2 linked regions of the Leucothrix mucor DSM 2157 genome follow. The protein of the gene in region 2 interacts with the protein of the main gene of each other region in a pairwise test. Links are inferred from orthologs where the notes say so. Each region holds a gene or a part of one and is shown on either strand. Other genes may lie near its edges. The genes, in order: aceE and LEUMU_RS0120355.

What was found.
Region 1: the proteins of LEUMU_RS0120355 (region 2) and aceE interact in binary tests that used the Escherichia coli proteins (3 or more experiments, as listed by UniProt). The link is inferred for Leucothrix mucor DSM 2157 from one-to-one orthologs.

The regions. Positions count from the first base shown.
Region 1 is NZ_ATTE01000001.1:1,920,436-1,923,947, reverse strand. The notes cover bases 21-3,204. They hold aceE (pyruvate dehydrogenase (acetyl-transferring), homodimeric type), read right to left. Parts: upstream 2,885-3,204; coding sequence 221-2,884; downstream 21-220. Other genes in these bases: rnt (ribonuclease T), read left to right, coding at 3,094-3,204; aceF (dihydrolipoyllysine-residue acetyltransferase), read right to left, coding at 21-210. Also shown: more of aceF, read right to left, coding at 1-20; more of rnt, read left to right, coding at 3,205-3,512. UniProt on the Escherichia coli protein: Component of the pyruvate dehydrogenase (PDH) complex, that catalyzes the overall conversion of pyruvate to acetyl-CoA and CO(2).
Region 2 is NZ_ATTE01000001.1:4,465,099-4,468,425, forward strand. Bases 37-3,035 are described here. They hold LEUMU_RS0120355 (ATP-binding cassette domain-containing protein), read right to left. Parts: upstream 2,420-3,035; coding sequence 653-2,419; downstream 37-652. Other genes in these bases: LEUMU_RS0120350 (ABC transporter permease), read right to left, coding at 37-656; LEUMU_RS0120360 (HlyD family secretion protein), read right to left, coding at 2,419-3,035. Also shown: more of LEUMU_RS0120350, read right to left, coding at 1-36; more of LEUMU_RS0120360, read right to left, coding at 3,036-3,327. UniProt on the Escherichia coli protein: Part of the ABC transporter complex YbhFSR that could be involved in efflux of cefoperazone. Probably responsible for energy coupling to the transport system.

The sequences.
Region 1 (3,512 bases), 2.5 Mb from region 2 along the record:
ACCTTCTGCGATTTTATCGCCGACACTCACCTTTACTTCTTTAACGATTCCCGCATCTGAGCTTGGGATTTCCATCGAAGCTTTATCAGACTCAACCGTAATCAGCGAGTCCTCAACTTCAACGCGATCACCGACCGCCACCAGCACTTCGATGATTTCAACTTCATCAAAATCACCAATATCGGGTACAACAATGTTTTTAATCGACATAATTATCTCCTCAGGCGTGTAGTGGGTTGGTTTTATCAACGTCGATGCCGTACTTCTCAATCGCTTCAGCAACCTTAGCGGCTGGCAATGTGCCTTCGTCTGCCAAGGCTTTCAGTGCAGCAACCACGATGTGGGTTGCGTTAACTTCGAAGTGACGACGCAATTCAACACGAGTGTCACTGCGGCCGTAACCATCTGTACCCAGTACTGAGTAACGCGCTGGAACCCATTGGCGAATTTGCTCTGGATATTGGCGGATATAATCCGTTGCCGCAATCACAGGGCCGCGATGGCCTTTCAGCAGTTGAGAAACGTATGGCACTTTTGGATTTTCCAGTGGGTGCAGACGGTTCCAACGCTCAACATCATTCGCTTCACGAGCCAATTCATTGAAGCTTGTGCAGCTCCAGATATCGGAGTCCACGCCCCATTCTTCGCTCAGAATCTCGGCTGCAGCAATGGCTTCGCGCAGAATCGTACCGGAACCTAGTAACTGAACCTTCTTCTTCTTCTTGCCGCCACCTTGGAACAAGTACATACCTTTAAGAATGCCTTCGTTGGCACCTTCAGGCAGCGCAGGCTGCTGGTAGTTCTCGTTCATTGCAGTGATGTAGTAGTAGATATCTTCCTGATTCACATACATGCGGCGCATACCGTCATGAATGATCACCGCCATCTCATAAGAGAAGGTTGGGTCATAACTAATACAGTTAGGAATCAGCGCAGCCTGAACCATGCCGTGTCCATCCTGATGTTGCAGGCCTTCACCCGCCAGCGTCGTACGACCTGCGGTTGCACCAATCAAGAATCCACGTGAACGACAGTCACCTGCTGCCCAAGCCAAGTCACCAATACGCTGGAAACCAAACATGGAGTAGTAAATATAGAATGGAACCATATTTACGCCGTGCGCGCTGTATGACGTTGCCGCCGCAATCCATGAGGAGAATGCGCCTGCTTCGTTGATACCTTCTTCCAGAATCTGACCGGATTTGTCCTCTTTATAGAACATAACCTGATCTTTATCCTGTGGCTCGTATAACTGGCCTACAGAAGAGTGAATACCTAACTGACGGAACATACCTTCCATACCAAAGGTGCGGGCTTCGTCAGGGACGATTGGAACGATGTGTTTGCCCAGTTTCTTATCACGCGTCAGGATCGTCAGAATACGTACAAATGCCATTGTTGTAGACATTTCACGATCGCCGGAACCTTGTAAGATTGGTGCTAATACATCCAGCTCAGGAATGCTCAGTGGTGCCGCAGTCGTGTTACGAACCGGAATCGAACCACCCAATTCTTTACGACGAGCCAGCATGTACTGACGTTCTTCACTGTCAATCGGAGGCAGATAGTAGTTTGCTGCAGCTGCATCTTCATCACTGATTGGGATGTTGAAGCGCTTTGCGAAGTCCATCATCTCTTCTTCGTTTAGCTTCTTCTGGCTGTGTGTGCGGTTTTGACCCTGACCCGCAGCGCCCATACCGTAACCTTTTACAGTGTGTGCCAAAATAACGGTAGGCTGACCTTTGTGGTTAACTGCCGCATGATATGCCGCATATACCTTGTGAGGATCGTGACCACCACGGTTCAAACGCCAGATATCATCATCCGACATTTTAGATACCATGGCTTTCAGCTCAGGGTATTTACCAAAGAAATTCTCACGTACATACGCGCCATCTTTAGCTTTGTAGTTCTGGAATTCTCCATCAACTACTTCCAGCATGCGTTTTTGCAGAATGCCGTCTTTGTCTTTAGCCAATAGCGGATCCCAGTAAGAACCCCACATGACTTTAATCACGTTCCAGCCTGCGCCACGGAAAATAGCTTCAAGCTCTTGTACGATCTTGCCATTACCACGAACCGGACCATCCAGACGCTGTAAGTTACAGTTGATAACCCAGGTCAGGTTGTCCAGCTGCTCACGACCGGCTAGAGAAATAGCACCTAGTGATTCTGGCTCATCGACTTCACCATCACCGAGGAAGCCCCAGACGCGACGGTCTTTAGTGTCTGCCAGATGACGCAGCTGCAGATACTTCATGAAGCGCGCTTGGTAGATAGACTTGATTGGACCCAGACCCATTGATACGGTCGGGAACTGCCAATAGTCAGGCATCAGCCATGGGTGAGGGTAAGAGGAGAGACCATTGCCGCCAGTTTCTTGACGGAAGTTATCCAGCTGCTCTTCGCTTAAGCGTCCTTCCATAAATGAACGCGCGTAGATACCTGGCGTGATATGGCCTTGGTAGAATACTAAGTCACCACCGTGTTCTGGAGATGGTGCATTCCAGAAGTGGTTAAATCCTACATCATACAGGGTTGCGGATGAGGCAAACGACGCAATGTGTCCGCCGAGCTCTGAGCTCTTACGGTTTGCGCGAACAACCATCGCGGCAGCGTTCCAGCGGATGTAAGTACGAATACGGCTTTCGATTGCCTGATCGCCCGGAATAGGCTCTTCAAGGTGGGTAGGAATCGTATTGATATAAGCAGTATTTGAAGAATACGGGAGGTTGGCACCATTGACTCGCGCGGTAGCGATCAATTTTTCTATAATAAAATGAGCACGTTGAACGCCTTCTGCTTCGATGATCGCATTGATCGATTCTGTCCAGTCAGCCGTTTCCTGCGGGTCAATATCCATTCCTGGGTTATTGATCGTCATAATAAGGTCTCTCCTCATGTTAGGTTGCGAATCTAGCATAGCAGTGATTTTTAATTTATCCTAGAAAAAAAATCTTAAAAAATATCAATTTTAAAAACAGTAACTTACGAGGGAAGAATAAATTCAAGGCCGTTTTAACAATTGTTAAATTAACCCAGAGAAAATGAATCCTGTGTTATTTTATTTAGCATTACTGTAAGCTTGATAGTATGACTGAAGAATCCCAAATTTACCCTCTCGCAGGGCGTTTCAGAGGCTTTTTGCCGGTAGTGATTGACCTTGAAACCGGAGGTTTTAACCACAAAACAGATGCGCTATTAGAAATGGCGGCGGTATTTATCCGTCGAGACGCTAATGGCGACCTTTACCGTTGGAAAACGCTGAACTGGCACATAGAACCGTTTGAGGGGGCTAATATGGACCCCAAATCTCTGGAGGTAAACGGTATTGATCCGTTTCAGCCCTTCCGTCAACAAATAGCCGTTGATGAAAGTATTGCTATTAATCAGATGTTCAAAGCTACCCGCGAAGAAATCAAGTTAAATGAGTGTAACCGTGCGGTACTAGTGGGACATAATGCAGCATTTGACCTGAACTTTCTTAATGCAACAGTAGAACGTCTTAAGCA
Region 2 (3,327 bases):
CGCAGTGGCGTAACCATGAGCGCTTCCATGGTGCCGCGCTCCCATTCGCGAGCCACCACCATGGCGGTGAGCAGCGAGCCGATAATCGTCATAATTACGGCAATAACGCCCGGCACTAAAAACAGTCGACTGGATAACGCGGAGTTAAACCAAACCCGCTGCTCAATACCAACCGGCTGACTAACGCTGATTTTTTTAAGCTCGGCAAAGTGCGTCAGCCACGCCAGCCAAACGCCTTGAATATAACCGCCGGTAATATTGGCTTGGTTGGAGTCCACGCCATTCACGATGATATTCACTGGCGCGCTTAAACCAGCCTGCAAGTCGGCCGAGAAGTTATTGCGCATCCACACAATGCCATCAATTTGCCGTTCGCGGATCGCTTGCTCAGCTTCCTGAATTGAATTAAAGGTGATGGGATCAAAGTATTCGGAGCGCGCAAAAGAGCCGGTGAGCGATTGGGTAATGATGTCGGGTCGCTCTGCCACTACGCCAATGGGAATGTGCTTAGCATCCAGCGAGACGCCATAGCCAAAGATATACAGCAGCACGACGGGCAAAATAAACGCGATCGCAATACTGGAAGGGTCGCGCACAATTTGCCAGATTTCTTTGCGGATCATGCCCCGCAAGCGCATTGTGGATTCGCCGCTCATGCTGTTGCCTCCCGTGCTTTTTGGGCGTCGTGATTCACTAAATGGATAAAGGCATCTTCCATGCTGGGATCGGGTTGTGCCTCGCTGCGTGCCAGGTTTTTCATATCCAGCGGGGTGCCAGCGGCCAGAATTTTACCGGCTTCCATAATCACCAAATGATCACAGTAATTGGCTTCATCCATAAAATGGGTGGTAACCAAAATGGTAACGCCGGTTTCAGCTAAATGGTTGGTACGCTCCCAAAACTCCCTTCGAGCCAGAGGATCAACGCCAGAGGTTGGCTCATCCAAAAATAAAATATCCGGCTCATGCATCAGCGCTGCAGCAAATGACATGCGCTGTTTGTAGCCGAGTGGCAGTTCGCCCGCATTGGCGCTTTGATAATCTGCCAGTTCAAAAGTATCCAAGGCCCATTGAATGCGCTGCTTTTGATGTTTGCCGCGCAAGCCGTAAGCGCTGGAGAAAAACTTCAGGTTCTGCCGGACGGATAAATTGGTATACAGGGAAAACTTCTGCGCCATATACCCAATGCGTTGACGGGCACTGGCAGCGGCCACGCGTAAATCTAATCCCGTCACTAATACCTTACCGCTACTGACCGGCAGCAGGCCGCAGAGCATACGAAAGGCCGTGGATTTACCCGCGCCATTGGCCCCCAGTAAGCCAAAAATCTCACCCCGCTTGGCGCTAAAATTAATGTCATTCACTGCAATGAAGTCGCCAAAGCGGCGCGTCAGGTGTTCCACGTCGATCACAATGTCATCGGCGGAGCCACCAACCGCATTGGCTGCGCTTGCCTCTTGTGGTGGCAGCGTGAGTTTCACTTTTAAGTTGGCAATAAAGGCATCTTCAAAATGAGGCTCTACTTGCGCGATAGTGGCTGTCTGCTCGGTGCCTTCTGTCACTTCAGGTGGGAGTTTAATCTCGCTGGCCGTAGTGATTTTATCCATTACTACCCGTACGCCTTCGCCTTCAATTAGTGCATCCAGTACCTCTGGTACGCGGCTTAGGCGTTGCTGCAAGCTACGGTGCGAGATGCCATCGGCTTCAATATGAAATACACGGCCCTCCAGTGGCTTGCTTAAATCCTTGGGTGTGCCCTGCATTAGCAGCTTGCCTTCGTGTAATAACACAATGTCGTTACAACGCTCAGCCTCGTCCATATAGGCGGTGCTAACCAGTACGCTCATGCCTAATTCGTTGACTTGGTTGTAAATAATCGCCCAAAGTTCACGACGAGAAACCGGGTCAACCCCAACGGTTGGCTCATCCAGCAGTAATAACTTAGGTGCGCGCAGTAGGGCGCAAGCCAGCCCCAGTTTTTGCTTCATGCCGCCCGAGAGTTTGCCTGCCAGGCGCGTAACAAATGGGCTCATGCCCGTCATTTGCATTAGCTCATCGTAGCGGGCTTTGCGCTGATCATAAGGGATATGTTGCAGGTCGGCGTAGAGATCGAGATTTTCCTGTACGGTTAAATCTTCATATAAACCAAAGCGCTGCGGCATATAGCCCAGCTGGGATTGCACGGCGAGGGGATCATTATTCACATCAATGCCCATGGCTTCGATGTGCCCGCTATCGGGGATTAGCAGGCCTGCAATCAGCCGCATCAGCGTGGTTTTGCCCGCGCCATCTGGCCCGATCAAGCCCGTCACCTCGCCGGGTTTGATCTCAAAGCTGACCTGATCTAAGGCGGTTATCTGGCGGGCTTTGCTGTCAAATAGCTTGGTCACCGCATCCAGCCGGAGAATGGCATCGCTCATTATGACTGTCCGCAGTGCTTAGTGCCTTTTTTCTGCGAGGCCGGTGGCTGGCTAATATCAATGCGCACCGTGGCTGGCATCCCCAGTCGTAATTCATCAGCAGGGTTACAGGCAAAAATGCGGGCGGAATACACCAGTTTAGTGCGTAACTCGGTGGTTTGAACGGTTTTCGGTGTGAACTCAGAGGTTGGTGAAATATAGCCAACCCAGCCCTCGTAAACTTTATCAGGAAAGCTGTCGGTATAAATCTTTGCGGGGCTACCCAGTGCCACTTTGCCAAGCGCTGGCTCAGGGATGTAGGCGCGTACCCAAATCGGGTCCATCACGGCCAGTGTCATCGCGGGAGTTGAGGGAAAGGCCATGCTGCCTTCTTCTAAAATTCGATTGCGAATCACGCCATCATTGGGCGCGAAGAGTTTGGCATTTTCCAGTTGTTGATTCACCAGCGAAACATTCGCCTGATAGCTTCTAAGCAAAGACTCTGCCGCTGCAATATCTTCTTTGCGGTTGCCACTTTGCATTAAAATTAAAGCATGTCGAACGGCTTCTGCTTGGGCCTTGGTGGATTCTGACAGTGCGTGTGCTTTATCTAAATCATCCGGCGTTACCATGCGTTTTCTGGCGAGTGGAATCAGTCGCTGATAGCTGCTGGCGGCGACGGAAGCTTGCGCTTGTGCGGCATGGTACTCGGCGCGTAATTTTTCGATTTCTTCGCTGCGAGCACCGGCTTTTAACTTATGCACGGTTTGCGTTTGGCCTTCGACTTGCGCTTCGGCTTCAATTAATTGCGCGTTGAGCACTTCATTGTGTAAATAAGCCAGCAGTTGGCCTTTCTTCACATGCTCGCCTTCTTCGACCAAAATCTTGGCAATGTGCTCGCTGCTGTTAAAGGCTAGCTGCGTTTCACG